3 regions of the Mesorhizobium sp. BR-1-1-10 genome follow, and region 1 is predicted to be linked to each of the others. Evidence: predicted binding sites of a transcription regulator. Region 1 holds the regulator's gene; each other region holds the start of a gene.
What was found. The regulator LexA, encoded in region 1, represses DNA repair genes until DNA is damaged. The targets are predictions, from matches to a motif close to TGTTCNNNNTGTGTTCNG.
Positions count from the first base shown of each region.

Region 2: the regulator LexA is predicted to act here: its motif matches at 3,155-3,172, upstream of dinB (DNA polymerase IV).
Region 3: the regulator LexA is predicted to act here: its motif matches at 2,670-2,687, upstream of LB555_RS01630 (DUF3072 domain-containing protein).

Region 1 covers NZ_JAIUIL010000003.1:458,499-463,525, forward strand. Annotated here, with positions in the region: gene LB555_RS08095 (ComEC/Rec2 family competence protein) at 1-2,073, shown strand, start outside; gene lexA (transcriptional repressor LexA) at 2,067-2,810, opposite strand; gene LB555_RS08105 (GntR family transcriptional regulator) at 3,220-3,993, opposite strand; gene LB555_RS08110 (ABC transporter substrate-binding protein) at 4,143-5,027, shown strand, end outside.
Region 2 covers NZ_JAIUIL010000011.1:158,729-163,755, forward strand. Annotated here, with positions in the region: gene LB555_RS23280 (NUDIX domain-containing protein) at 18-482, opposite strand; gene LB555_RS23285 (sterol desaturase family protein) at 665-1,198, shown strand; gene LB555_RS23290 (YkvA family protein) at 1,279-1,662, opposite strand; gene dinB (DNA polymerase IV) at 1,875-3,122, opposite strand; gene LB555_RS23300 (winged helix-turn-helix transcriptional regulator) at 3,281-3,697, opposite strand; gene LB555_RS23305 (NmrA family NAD(P)-binding protein) at 3,808-4,686, shown strand; gene LB555_RS23310 (dihydrofolate reductase family protein) at 4,724-5,027, shown strand, end outside.
Region 3 covers NZ_JAIUIL010000001.1:363,727-368,753, forward strand. Annotated here, with positions in the region: gene LB555_RS01610 (hypothetical protein) at 1-197, opposite strand, end outside; gene LB555_RS01615 (EF-hand domain-containing protein) at 437-946, opposite strand; gene LB555_RS01620 (DUF4112 domain-containing protein) at 1,323-1,772, opposite strand; gene LB555_RS01625 (YidB family protein) at 1,779-2,252, opposite strand; gene LB555_RS01630 (DUF3072 domain-containing protein) at 2,427-2,636, opposite strand; gene LB555_RS01635 (hypothetical protein) at 2,789-3,709, opposite strand; gene LB555_RS01640 (hypothetical protein) at 3,825-4,145, opposite strand; gene LB555_RS01645 (winged helix-turn-helix domain-containing tetratricopeptide repeat protein) at 4,470-5,027, opposite strand, start outside.

The DNA.
Region 1 (5,027 bases):
GCGGTCTGTGCCTTCGTCTCGCGCTCCTGGTCGAAAACCCATCTGTGTTTCATGGCAGTGCTGTTGTGCGCGCTGGGCCTACTCGCGGCGAAGGTCGAAACATGGCGAGCCGGAACCCGGATGCTGGGTTCGGAAATCTCCACGCAACTGACCGGCCGCGTGGTCTCGCTCGAAGAGATGGAGAGCGGCCGCATCCGGCTGACCATGGACGTGATTTCGACCGCCCGGCCGAAACTGCGCTATGCGCCGGAAAGGGTCCGGCTTTCCGCACGCAAGATACCACCGGGAATGACCGCCGGCTCGCTCATCACAGGCTACGCCAAACTGCTGCCGCCGACCGGTCCGGTGCGGCCGGACAGCTACGACTTCTCTTTCGACAGCTATTTCGCCGGCATCGGCGGCAGCGGCTTCTTTCTCGGCAATCCAACGGTTGTTTCCGCCGACGACGGTGAGATGCCGCTATCGGCTCGCCTTTTTTCAGGCATCGAAAATGCCCGCGAAGCCATCGCCGACCACATCAGGGGCAGCGTCGGCGGCGCTGAAGGCGAGATCGCGGCGGCGCTGATCGTCGGCGTGCGCGCCGGCATACCCGATGAAATCAATGAAGCGATGCGGCGTACCGGCATCTATCACATCATCTCTATTTCGGGACTGCATATGGCGCTTGTGGCCGGCACCATCATGGGTCTGCTGCGTGGTGCCTTCGCGCTGTTTCCAGACTTTTCCGCGCGCCGGCCGGTGAAGAAATACGCGGCCGCCGCCGCACTGTTCTCGATCGCGGCCTATCTCATCATTTCCGGTGTCGTCGTTGCGGCCGAACGCAGCTTCATCATGCTGGCGGTGATGCTGATTGCCGTCTTCTTCGATCGCGCTGCGCTGACCATGCGCAATCTGGCGATCTCGGCGATCGCCGTCATCCTGGTCTCGCCTCACGAGGTCGTCGGCCCGAGCTTTCAGATGTCGTTCGCCGCGACCGCGGCCCTGGTTGGCGCTTATGCCGGCTGGGCCGATCACCGTGCGGGAAAGACGCGGCCACCGCCGCCAAAGCGATCGCTGCCCTGGTTCCTGACGCGAAAATTCCTGCTGGCGACAGGTGGATTGGCCATGACGTCTATTATCGCCGGCAGCGCCACGGCACTGTTTGCCATCTGGCATTTCCAGCGGGTATCGCCGCTCAGCCTGTTCGCCAATCTGGCCGTGATGCCTATCGTGTCGGTCGTGATGTTCCTGGCCGTCGCCAGCGCGCTGCTGATGCCATTCGGACTGGATTGGCCGGCTCTCTACCTCATGGGCAAGGGCCTGACAGCAATGATCGCCGTGTCGGCGTGGATATCGGAGCGCTCTCCGGTCGATGGAGTCGGGCTGATTTCGCAGCAATCCGTGCTGATGGTCACGGTCGCGCTGGTAATCGCGACGATGGCGACGACATGGCTGCGGCTCGCGGCGCTGCCATTCGCGCTCGCCGGCCTGTTGACTGTGTCGCACACGCGCGCGCCCGATGTGCTGATCTCGGAAGATGCGCGGCTGGTCGCGCTGCCGATCGGCAATGGCGAACTGGCCGTCAACCGGGAACGTCCCAACGAATTCGCAACCGACAACTGGAAGCGCGCCCTGATCTCCGAAACAATCGTCAAACCGGAAATGTTCGACACGACAGACGGGCAATTCGATGTTGCCAGTCCGACCGACCTGCCGCCGGGATCGCCCTTCTACTGCCGCGAAGGCCTGTGCCTTGCCAGGCACCCTTCCGGCGCGATCATTGCCTATGTCGAAGACCGCAAGACCACCTGGAAAGCCTGCGCTTTCGCCGACCTGATCATCGTCAACGACGCAACCGCCTATGACGCGTGCCACAATCCACTGGTTCTCGTCGTCACCAAACGGCAGCTCGCCCGCAAGGGAAGCGCTGCCGTCTTCTTCAATCCCCAGTCGGCCACGACCCGGGCCGCGATCGCATTCGCCGTCGACGGACCATACCGACCTTGGCACGAACAGCGAAAATTCTCACGCGAGGCAAGGGGGCTGCCGCCGTACAAAAAACCCGACAAGCCCGATGGCAAGCCGGCTCAGTAACGCCTGATCAACCCGACCAGCTTGCCTTGTACCTTGACCCTGTCCGGCCCGAAAATGCGCGTTTCGTAGGCTGGATTGGCGGCCTCGAGCGCGATCGAAGCGCCTTTGCGGCGGAACCGCTTCAGTGTCGCTTCCTCTTCGTCGACCAGTGCCACGATAATTTCGCCCGGGCTTGCCGTGTCGGCATTGCGGATAATGACCGTGTCTCCATCGAAGATACCAGCCTCGATCATCGAGTCGCCCTTGACCTCCAACGCATAGTGCTCGCCGCCCATGATCATGTCCGGCGGCACCGAGATCGAATGCGTCTGATGCTGGATGGCATCGATCGGCACACCGGCGGCGATACGGCCCATGACCGGGATGGACACGGCTGAAACCGCATCGTCGTCGTTGCCGGCCGCGGGCAGGCGCGAAGGCGCAGCGGCCGGCCTGATCTGGCGTCCGAGACTGCCTTGGCCAAGGCTGCCTTGGATGACGCTTGGCGAGAACTTCTTTGCCGCATTGAGGCCCGGCGCGATCGAGTCCGGCAGCCGCAGCACTTCCAGCGCGCGCGCCCGATTGGGTAGCCGGCGAATGAAGCCGCGCTCCTCCAGCGCCGTGATCAGGCGATGGATCCCCGACTTGGAGGCAAGATCGAGTGCTTCCTTCATCTCGTCGAAGGAAGGCGGTATCCCGCTTTCCTTGAGCCGTTCGTGGATGAACATCAGCAGTTCATGTTGCTTGCGTGTCAGCATGGCGGCCCCCAAGACATTGAACGAAAGGTTGAACCAGAATCGAAAAAACAAACCCAGAACAAACACTATCTGTTCCAGTTGTGTTCTGCAACCGTTTAAAGTTTAATGAATTTGTTAAGGGGTCTGAAGTTTTTTGCCCGCGACGGCGGGCAGCAACCAGCCCTTTCCGCCATCGGCAGGCGCATTGAAATCGTTTTGGTTAATGGCCTGTGGCCCATCCGCCGACGAGGCTTTGGCATCAGTTAGTTGGAAGGCTTCTCCTCGGGGGCACGTATAATTCGCGGAGCCATTATCGCGGAACGAAACGAAACCAAAATGCCAACGATTGGTAGCTTCGGGCGGCCATGGATCCGGGCGTTCGGCGCACCCCGGCCAGCGCGTTCGAATAGGCGTAGCGGAAGCGCTGAAGTTATCCCGAACCCGCCTTCAAGCTGCCGGCGCGAGCGGCGTATCTGGTAGCGCCGCTGTCTTCGCTGTGGACATAGACGTGCAGTGTGTAGCCGATATGCGCCGTCATCAGCGCCTTGGCCCGCTCGACGTCACGGTCGAGCGCCGCTTCCATGATCGCGGTATGGTGTTCGATCGCAATCGCTTCGCGTAGCGCTTCGATTGCCTCTTCATAGCCATCCTTGAGGCCGGCCGCGGCCCGCAGTGTCGGCGCCAGACCAAGAAAGCGATGATGCCGGCGCAGCTGATCCGAGATCGTCGAGCGGAACCGCAACAGCCAGTCGCATGTGGCGGCGCTCAGCAGCGCCGCATGGAAGGCCTCGTGGTTCTCGTCCCATCTGTCGACGGCCGCGTCCGAGGGATCGTCGACCGCCGTCTTGCAACGCGAGAGCCGGTAGTGGGCGGTGACCACGGCATCCTCCCACTCCCTGCCGCCTTTTTCCATCGATTCGAGGAACAGGGGTATCTCGACCACCATCCTGGCGCGTGCCAGATCCTCCAGCTCGGCCCGCGACACCGGAGCCACGGCAAAACCACGATTGCTGATGGCGGTGACCAGGCGTTCGGCCTCGAGCCGCGACAGGGCTTCGCGCAACGGTGTCCAGCCGACGCCATAGGTGCCGCGCAGCGCACTCAGTTTGAGCGGGGCGCCGGGCATGAGGCGCGTGGTCAGGATGTCGCGCCGCAACAGCTGATAGGCGGCTTCCGTTTTTGTGGAACTCGTTTCATCCCGCATGGTGATCAATCCGTCGTCTGGCAAAAGTATATATGATATTGGGTCACAGCAACAATTATATATAATGTTTGACACAGACCGGCGGACTCACCATGATCGCCGTAGCCGCCGCGTTTCCAAGCGGCCCTGATCAAATCTGGGAGGAAATGATGTTGAAGTCGAAATCCGCTTGGTTGTCGGGCTTGGCGCTGGCAGGCGCATTGATGGTCAGCGCCGGCAGTGCCGCGGCCGATCAGATCCGTATCGGCATTGCCAATTTCGGCGAGCATCCGCAATTGAACGCCGCCATAGCCGGCTTCAAGAAGGCGCTGACGGATAATGGCTACGTCGAGGGCAAGGACGTCGTCTACACGGAGAGCCACACCAATTTCGATGCATCGCTGGTGCCGCAGATGATCGCCAAGCTGCAGGCCGAGCAGCCCAAGCTGATCTACACCATCACCACGCCGGTATCGCAGATCGCCAAGAAAGCGCTTGCCGGTTCCGGCATTCCGATCGTTTTTGCCGCGGTCACCGATCCGGTGGCGGCCAAGCTGGTGCCGTCATGGGACGCCGGAGACGAAGGCATGACCGGCGCCAGCGATCTGCAGGACGTCGCCGCGGTGATGGCCTTCACCAAGAAGCTGCTGCCGAACGCCAAGCGCTTCGGCGTGCCTTATAATCCCGGTGAGGCCAATGACGTTGCCTTGGTCGAAAAGATCAAGGCGGCGGCACCGGCCGCGGGCTTCGAGGTGGTGGAGGTCGGCATAGACAACGTCAATGACATCCAGCAACGCATCGCTTCGCTCGCCGGCAAGGCCGACGTGATCTACGGCCCGGCCTCGAACCTGATCCAGCCGGCGATCGCCGCTGTCTCCGCGGCCGCCCGCCAGGCCGGTATCCCGGTCGTCAACTCCGATGACAGTGCGGTCCGTAACGGTACCGTGCCGGCGAGCTTCGCGGTCAATTACACGCAGGTCGGCGTCAACGCCGGCAACATCGCCGCCGAGATCCTCAAGGGCAAGGATCCCAAGACGATCGCGCCGTCGCGCCCG
Region 2 (5,027 bases), on a different contig from region 1:
GCTTTTGCCGTCGGCAACTATTCGATACCCAACTGTTCTGCCAAATCCGACAGCATAGGGCGCTGACCCTGCAGAATCTTCACCCCGGCCTCGGCCAAGGTGAACCAGCCGGCCCTGTCGACCTCCGGGAATTCCTTCATCGATCCCGACCGCGGCGGCCATTCCATGGTGAAGGTGTTGCTCTTGATGGCGGTCACATCGATGTCGGCCTCGACGGACCAAGCCATGACGATCTTGCCGCCCGGTTGCCGATAGTCGCCAAGGCGAGCGAAGGGGCCTTCGACCTTCATGCCGAGCTCTTCCTCGGTCTCGCGTCGTGCCGCCGCCAATTCGTCCTCGTCCTCGTCGATGAGGCCCTTCGGGATCGACCAGGCGCCATCGTCCTTCTTTGCCCAGAAGGGGCCGCCGGGATGAACCAGCAGCACCCCGATACCGTCATCGCTCCGGCGATAGATCAGCAGACCCGCGCTGCGTTTTGCCATGTTTGCATGTCCGTTTGCGGCACCGGTGCGAAGCCGGCCGATTCTGAGATCATGGCTGCCGATCTTGCACCTGGAAATTGCGACGCTATGTCAGATGCATCCGCATTGCACCTCATACGCGAGTCCGGCAAACTGATAGCATCGTTTCTGGGGCGGCGTCGAAAATCAGGTGAGGCGTCCGAATGCAGCTGGGTCTGATCGGCTACTACAGCGACTTCGTGGTCTATCCCCTGGTGATCGCGATATTGGGGGTGGCCGGACTGATCGAGGCCGGAGAAGAAAGCGCGCCGGACTGGGTCGGCACGATGCTGATCTGCCTTGGCCTGTGGACGCTGATCGAATATGTGCTGCACCGTTTCGTGCTGCACCACGTCCCCTGGATCCGAGACCTGCACGACCGTCACCACGTCGAGGAGCGCAGTCCGGTGGGCACGCCCACCTGGCTCAGCCTGGGCGTGCATGCGCTGGTGGCGTTCCTGCCCGTCTGGATGGTCTCCGACTTCGCGACCGCCAGCGCGGTGAGTTGCGGGTTGATGCTGGGCTATCTCTGGTACATCAGCGTCCACCACATGATCCACCACTGGCATCCGGCCCATCCGAGCTATCTCTACACGCTCAAGCGCCGCCACGCGGTGCACCACCATATCGACGACAACGCCAATTTCGGCGTGACGTCGATATTCTGGGACCGGATTTTCGGCACCGCTAGGCTTTGACGTGGGGAATCTTTCGACCAGGCGACCAACTTCATTCGTGGTCTGCCGGGCGACGGGAAACGCCCAGCCTGAAATCCATATCAGGCCGAGCGATCTGGCCAGAATAGCCAGATGAGCGCGGCGGCCATCAGAACCCAAAGTCCGACAATGAATGCGAGACCGCCGCGGCTGGTCGGCCTCGATCGGCGAATGGCCTCCGCGCGAAACTCCGCCATCAGATCGGCGGGGATCAACTTCACCGCAAGCAGGATGCCAAGCGGCACGATGATCAGATCGTCCAGATATCCGAGTACGGGAATGAAATCGGGTATCAGATCGATAGGACTGAGGGCGTAGGCGGCGACCATGCCGGCGGCAAGCTTGGCGTACCAGGGAACGCGAGGATCGCGGGCGGCCAGCCACAGGGCCATCACATCGCGCTTGATGGCTCTCGCCCATTGCTTTGTCTTGTCGAGGACAGTCACCCGGCAACTCTCTTTGGAAGGCCCCGAACATCGGCGTCTCCGCTCCTTCCTCGATCATTGCAGCGATGTCGACGGTCTGCAAACTGACCCCGCCGCCCAACGGGCGTGCCGTGAAGAAGACCTGTTGAAAGCCGGCGCTGGTGACGACCACCGCGCCGCCTGGTTCGGGACGTCGATCCGCAAAGCGTGAGCGACGGGGAGGGCTCCTCCGCTCACAATTCCTTCTCCGCCAGTTCCCTGAATGCGTCGGGCACCGAGCGGGCCGCTTCCAGGACCACCGTACCGTAGCCGACCGCCTGTTTGCCGAAACGCTGGCGGATCTTGTCGATGGCGCGGTCGGCGCCGAAGCGCGCGAGGCCTTTTTGGCTGCCCGGGCGGCGCTTCTCGTCGGCGAGGCCGAGCGGCAGGTCGAGCTGCAGTTCGGCGCTCTCCTCCAGGTGCGAGACCGAGATCGCCAGCAGCGAGATCGTTTTCTCCCGGGGATGCTCGGCGAGCACGCCGCGCACCAAATCCCCTGCGATCTCGGCCAGCATGGCGGTCGCCGAGATCGGCTGTTCCAGCGTGATCGAGCGCGTGACGGCGCTGAGATCGGCAAAGCGCACGCGCACGGTTACCGTGCGGCCGGGGCGGTTCTTGGCGCGCAGCCGGCTGGCGACGCGATCGGCCAGATGCAGCAGTGTCGGCACGATCACTCGCGCCACGGCCGGCTTTTGCCCGAGCGCCGATTGCGCGCCGGCCGAGTGCGCCCGGCGCTTCGTCTGCAGCTTGCGCGGATCGCGGTTCCACGACAGCGCCGCGAGCTTTTCGCCGGCCGCGGGGCCTAGCAGCCGGGTCAGGGCGCCGCTGTGGGTCCGGGCCAGCTCGCCGATGGTCTCGACGCCGATCTCGGCCAAGCGCGCCCTGGTTGCCGGGCCGACGCCCCACATCAGCGAGACCGGCAAATCGTGCAGAAAGGCAAGCTCGGTGCCGGGCTCGACCACCACCAGCCCGTCTGGCTTGGCGACTTGCGAGGCGATCTTGGCCAGATGCTTGGTGCGAGCCACGCCGATCGAGATCGGCAGGCCGAGTTCGGCCCGCACACGGCCGCGGATCGCCGTCGCGATTTCCCGCGGGGAGCCGAACAGATGCGTGCAGCCGGCGACATCAGCGAAGGCCTCGTCGATGGAGATGCGTTCGACCACCGGCGTGAAATCGTCGAGCACCTTGATCGCCGCGTCGCCCAGCCGCTGGTAGTGGCTGAAATTGCCGCCGACGAAGATCAATTGCGGGCAAAGCTCGCGCGCTTTGCGTCCAGGCATGCCGCCGCGCACGCCAAAGGCGCGCGCTTCGTAAGAGGCGGCGAGCACCACGCCGCCGCCAACCGCGATCGGCTTGCCGCGCAGCGACGGGTCGAGCAGTTGCTCGACCGAGGCATAGAAGGCGTCGAGATCGGCATGCAGGATGGTGGCCGTCGTTTCCATCCTGTTCCGCTCATCCGCGATTGCTGATAGACAGAAACATATAGTGAACAAACAGAGATCGTTGTCAATTGGGTCTTTGCTGCATCGTGTCCTTTGGGCGTAACCGAGGCGCGTAAAGTGCCTCCTTTTCCACAGGGCGGAGGAGGCAGCGCCACTTCCTAGACAACATGCTCCGCCCGCAGTGCCGCCTTCATCCGTTCCAGCGCCGGCTCGCCGCCGGCCGCCAGTTCGTCGGCGATGCGGGCGAGTTTGTCGTCGGATTTGCGGTGCTTGCTGCCCCAGGCGCCGAGCGTGGCTAGCACCGGCAGGAGATCGATGCCGGCTTCGGTCAGCCGGTAGATCGCCTTCAGCCCATGGCTAGGGTCGTCGCTGCGGGTGAGGATGCCTTCGTCCTGCAGCGTCTGCAGCCGCTCGGCCAATGTGCGCGAGGAGATGCCTTCATCGGATTGCAGGAACTCGCGAAAATGCTTTTTGCCGGCGAAGACCAGGTCGCGGATGATGAGCAGCGTCCAGCGGTCGCCGAGCAATTCCAGCGACAGGCTGATCGGGCAGCCGGATCTTTCACGCGTCGACATCTCTACGGTTCCATTTTTAAATCACTTTACTATTGACATCGTTCTTTCCATCAGTCAAATGCTTCCAAAAGTAAATCGTTGGGCCGCAACTTGGCCAGCAGGAGGACGTCATGAGTCAGGCCGTCGGGAAAATCAGCTCACCAAGAACCGTCGTGGTCATCGGGGCCACCAACGAGGTTGGCAAGGCAGTCGCCCGGGTCCTGACCGGGCGGGGGCATATTGTGCGCGGCGTGGCGCGCAGCCTGGGTGTCGCGCTTGACTATAGCGACGCGCTCGCCTCCGCCTTTTCCGGTGCCGACAGCGCCTATGTAATGATTCCGTTCGACGTCACGGCGCCGGATCTTCATCGCTTCGAAGATGAAGTCAGCGAGCGGCTGGCGGCGGTGATCGCGAAGTCAGGCGTGCGCCGCGTCGTGCTGCTCAGCGGCCTCAACGCCCATCTCAGGATGGGAACTTCGCTCGGCGCCGCCTTGATGGAGGACCGGCTGGCGGCGCTCGGCCTCGACGAACTGGTGTTTTTGCGCGCCTCGTTCTTCATGGAGAACTTCGCCAAGGGCATGGGCTTTGTCCAGCAGGCCGCTTCCGGCATCTTCATGACGCCGTTCCGTGGCGATCTGCCGATGCCTTTGATTGCTGCCAGCGATCTCGGCCAGCGCGCCGCCGCCCTGCTGGACGCTACGCGTTTTCCAAGCGAGCGGATTATCGAATTGCATGGCGGCGGCTATTATACCTTCGAGCAGGCCACCACGATCCTGGGCAGCGCGATGGGGAGGCAGGTCACTTACAAGGCGGCTCCATTCACTGAGGCGCGCGCCGGGATGATCGCCAACGGTCTGTCACCGAGCTTTGCCGATGCGCTCGGCGAAACGGCGGCGAGTTTCAACAAGGGTGAACGCTGGGCACTTGAGGCACCGTCAATCCGCAACGCCACGCCGACCACTTTCGAGAGCTGGGCACAAGCCTTTGCCCGTTCGCAAAGCGCGGCGTGATCCTTCCTGCCTGGAATCCGGAAACGAGGAGAACCCCATGAAAAAGCTGATCCTTCAGATGCAGATGTCGGTCGACGGCTTTGTCGGTGCCAATGAGAACCACCCCTGGCAACTTTGGGGATGGGGCGACGACATCGGCTGGGACGAGGAACTGAAGCGTGATTTCAACGCGGTGTTTGCCGGCATCGACACCATCCTGCTCAGCCGCAAGATGGCTGAGGAAGGTTACCTCACCCATTGGGGCAACGCGGCGCGGAAATACCCGGCCGATCCGTTCTATGCCTTCGCCCAGCGTATCGTCGAAGCGCGCAAGGTGGTGCCGAGCGACAGGCTCGAGACCT
Region 3 (5,027 bases), on a different contig from region 1:
ACTTCGTGAGTCATAACCTCGAAGATGACGATCTCGTCTGCTCCCTGCCTCCACACACCTTCCGCAGGCGCGCGCAAATACGCGGTGACACCGTCGAAGCGGAGCGCGAGCTCCTCCTTCACACGGTCAAACTCTTGCTTGGCGAAGGGCTTTCCTGCGTTGTCGGCGCGAGGTAGCAGAATCTGGACCAGATGCATGTTTGCCCCTAAACCTCGCAATGCTTGCCTAGAGCCACTTCTTTGGAATGCTTGGCCTATGGTCGTCGACGGGCACAGCCGTCCAGCCTCGTGCGAGCTCTGCGCAGGTCTTTACCCCGTTGATCCTACCGAGTATCGGCGGAGCATAAGACGGTGGGGAGCCAAATACCGTGCTCCGAGCCATCTCCTGTGGGCCCTAGCTTCAGACGTCGAGCAGGCCGAGGTACAACCTGTCGGTGCTAACGTCGGTCCTGGTCTCCTCCGGGACGGAAAAAGGATTGGAGTTCCTGCATGTCGACGCTTTCATCGCCGTCCTCGTCGACAGCGTTGAAAATTCGCCCGATGAAATCCTGAACCTCCGTCCGCGACAGTGTACCATCACCGTCGGTGTCCATGATGGCGAACATGATCCTCATTTTGGCACCCTGCATCATATCGGCTCCCGCCCTGCGGCCGTGCTTCATACGTCCCGTATCACGATCGCTCATCTCGTCGTCCTGAAGCCTTGGGCCCCTGTGTCGCCAATCTGCCTCGGGGTCTCGATCCTTTGCTGTTTTTTCCTGCAGCATCTCATCCATCATCTCGCGCATCATTTGGCGCATTGCTTGCTGGTTCTGTCCGGCTTCGTCCGCCGTCCGATCCTGGGCTGGTGATGCGGGCTTGGGAACATCCGCCGATTGCGCAAAGGCGGACGGGGCGAGCATAGCGAACGCGGCCGCCAATACTGTAGTCGTGAATGCTCGTGTCATTGGGTTTCTCCATTAACTGCCACGCCGACCACCCGGCGTGCTGTCCAAACCAGCAGGTCGGTTCATGGTTCCTAGGCATCGGGCGCAAAAGCGGCCTAGCTCCGATTATCTCAGCAAAGCGCTGGCTGTCTCTGTCGGAATCGACCTTACCGATCACCTGATCGCTGCGCAGATTTGCCAGCGGCGCAACAAAGATCGGTCTTCACCGATTTTGCCGAACTAATTGAACCCACATCGACAAAGGTGGCGCAGATTCCGCAGCCAGTTCCGAGAGTGCGGCTGGATGAAACATTCCAAGTTGGCGGCAACGGCATCGTCTCCGGCCAACACCGGCCGCTTCCCGGTCGCGAACGCCGCGTGGGTGATGCCCTGCGAACTACCGTTCAGCAACCTGACGGCTTAGATGGCCACGAAGCAGGCGGATGTTGCGGTTGTTCGACTTGTAGTAAACATCGAAGATCGATCCGAGGACGGGCACGCTTCCCAAGACGGTATCAAACAGCACATTGCCCAACATCCGAGCAACCAACAGCTTCCCAGCGCCGCATTTGCGGGCTCGCAGCACAATGTAAGCCGAGATCAACCCGGTTGCTGTATCTCCCAGCACAGGCACCAGGCCTACCAGAGCATCCAGTCCGAACCGAATTGGCGTTCCCGGGATTCGCCAGCGCGAATCAAGCAGCACTGCCAAGAGGTCGAGCTCGGCGATTGCCCTCGCAGTCTGGCGATCCACAATAGGCGTTTCGCTTGTCCCTACTTTCCGGCTGCCATGGCTCGCTCGATCCAATCTCCTCGGTTTCGCACCTCTCCAGTCCGCTTCCGTCATGTGGAATTAGCTTTGTATCGGCCGGGAAGGCACGTCGTCGAGCAGGTTGGGCTGGTCTGGGACTTTTGTTCGGTGGTCTGCTGGGAGGGTGCCGTCGGGGGTCATCTGGTTAACCGCATCGGGCAAATCCCTGGTAATCCTTGCAATCAGCTCCTCGCGCGAGAGGCCGGTCTGGCGGGAAAGTGCTTCCAGTGTCTGAGCGTCAATCGCCGTTTCCACCTCGTGCGCCTCGATCGGCTGGTTCGGCCCAATGCCAACCCAGGAGTCCACCTTCGACCCGGCACCTGCATTTCTAAAGCGGTCAAGAATATCGCCCAGCACGGTGCCGGATAGGCCCTTCGACACCTGGTCCAGTATCCCGCCTTGCGGATTATTGGGATCGCGCTCTCCCGCTCCGCGGATCGCCTCCGCGATCTTGTCGCGGTTTTGATAAGCCAAAACCCCCAGCATAGCGATCGCAAGTCTTCCTAGATTGGCCACTCGTTCCTCCTGTGGTTTCGAACATGGAGAAGGTCTCGCCCTGCCAAAAGTTCCGCGATTGCCAGCAATATCAGGAAGGGCTTGGCAATCCCGACCGCTCCCCAGCCGACCATGAGGCCTGCCCGCGCGAGACGGAAGGTCGAGACGGTAAAGACAGAGCGCCCGAGCCGGTGCTTAAAGTTTCAGCTTTGCCCTCAGTGCATCTATGCGCTTAGACGCCTCTGCCTTGCTGAGGTTGTCTGCAAAGCTTTCCTGATCCTCAGCCTGCTCACACAGGGTTTTCAGATAGGACTCCTGGGACGGCGTCATCGGGTCGCCACCACTCACCCATTGGTCAGGATCTTTCTCGACGTTTGCATCGGTTTTTGCGCGCAAGTCTTCCATTGCAATCTTCTGTCGTAGCCTAGGGAATGCGTTTGATCTCTTTTTGTTCCAATCGTTTTCTCAAAGCTGAGGCTCGCTTAGGTTGGGCTGGGGTGTCAGGCACGGCGGCGGCCAGCATGCGCGAGTGATAAAGCAAGAAACGGCCTTCCCCATTAAGCGTCAGCTTGCAGTTTCAACACGAAATCCCTCAATTCGTAACCGCCCGCCATATCCGCAACAGCTATGAACTCATTTTGGAGTCGCTGGAATATCGTGGCCTGTGACCTGCCATCGAGTTCATCGGCACTTCGACCCAAAACCAGCAAACCGCCATCGACAACTGTCTTTGCCACGGCGGTTACCGCGCGTTCGATTTGAAGACGAGGAAAGTTCCTCGTCCCAAGGGCGTTCATCACGCGCACGACGTCATACCGCACTGGCGAGGGCGAAAAAAAATCATCTCTGGTTGCCATGAAGCGACCGTCAGACTTCGTCTTTGCAATGACATCGGGATGAAAAAGCGACACGCGAGTTCGCGTTGCAAAGCTGGGGGACAACAGCCAGGCGAGAAACTCATTTGCCTGCTTGCTACGCAATGCGATAGCACCCAGCGCTACCTGAAGGACAACATTGTCGCTGTCGTAAAAGACCCAGCACACCCCTTTCCGGGCAGCGCTAATCTCATCGTAATAGTCGCTTGCCGTCAGCCTGACAGGACGCTCCTGGCTTAGCCTGTTGAACAGTTCCAACGAGGTGATGCCGTCAGAGGCCGCCATATCGTGAACGGTGACTTCCTTATCCACAGGTAGCCGTCGAGTGGCCGATATGATGGCCGCATCCAATTCCAGAAACCGATCAGGCCGAGTTGTTTTCGAAGTGAACGGCCCAGCTGGCATAGACGCCAATATGCGCTTTCGCTCTTTGGCATTGGGCGTCGAAAGCAACCTTGCAAAAGACGGCGCTAATATTTGCATGGACATCCGCCTTAGCACGCGGCAGGCTGCCTTTGAAGGCGAAGGTTTGAAACTGGGGCTGTCCAGCGCGATGGTAAAGGGCAGGGAAACCGCGCGAGGGAAGCGAGCGTGGTAGCTCAAGACCGATGTGACCTCTGCTGCGCTATTCGATCATCGTCATGAACTAAATTCGGTTGCCTTCGTTTAGCAATTGGAAAGAGGGCGGGCAGCTTGATGCTCAGTCGACATCGCAAGTTCATTTTTTTTCAAAACAATCAAAACGGGCGGAACGAGTTGCGAAATCGTGTTGTCGCGATTTTGCGGCCCCAAGGACGTAATCACCTATCTGCCGCCGCCCGATGAACGGCTGCGTCAAAGCTTGGGAGGACGTCCTGAGCAGCACAATCGAGAAGCGTTCCACAGACGATTGGCGGGAAGGTTGCTCGGCGGAAGACGGAAACGTCGATTCAACCACAATATCTCCGCGATCGAGCTTCGGGCCGTGCCTTTGCCACTGCCGTCCCACCGTCTGCGTCCGGCAGTACTGTTTCTTCAGCGCCGCCGGCGCCATCGGCATGGCCGTCCATCAGCTCTGCCGAAACCGGATAGTCGCCAATCGCGGTGCGCACCGCCGGCTTGAATCACTGCGTCCGACCGTGCCCAGGCCGCGAATGGAAGGACTTGTCGAGTGGCGGGTAGCGTCATCCAGAAACTCTTCAGGTTGCGCCGGCGTCAGTCGAAGCTTGGTCCTTAGCAGCTTTCCGAGTTGATCTCGATGTAAGCTTGGCGGAGCCGGTGCGCATCAGATAGGCAATGCCAAGCGCAGCGGCGTTGTCGGCTTCTGTTGCGCTGCGCCGATACCGAACCGCCGCCCACAGCGAGGACGCGCGGGCTTTAAGCGCTATTCTGGGAGGCCCGCAGCATACAACGCGCTGCCAAGAACCTGCGCGAGGGCGGGCGCGCAATTTACGCCTGCAAACTGACGGCTGTAGCGGAAGCCAGGCTGGAGCTCGAGCACGCGAGCGGCGGCCGCTTTCGCTTCGTCCAATCGGCCAAGCTTGGCCAGCGCGGCAGCCAATTGCACATAAGTAATGCTGTGCGCCGAATTGGCTTGGACGGACTTGTAGGCGGCACGGCAGGCCTCTTGGTAACGGCCGCGCAGCAAATGGCTCATCGCCTGTGCATCAAACGCTGCCCAAGCCCACGAATCGAAGGGGCTTAGCCGCATGCCCTGCTCGCTCCACTCTATCGCGCGCTCCGCTTCACCACCCCATCCGAGTATCACACTGCCAAGGATGTAGGTCAGAGCCGAGGACGGGCTGATGGCGAGGGCGGCTTCCAACGCCGCGAATGCAGCGGCGCGATCATGCGCATCCATTCCGATGGAAAAGCCGGCCCATGTGAGGGCCAGCGCATCATCTTGTCCATGGACAATGGCCAAGCGGGCGTGACGGACCGA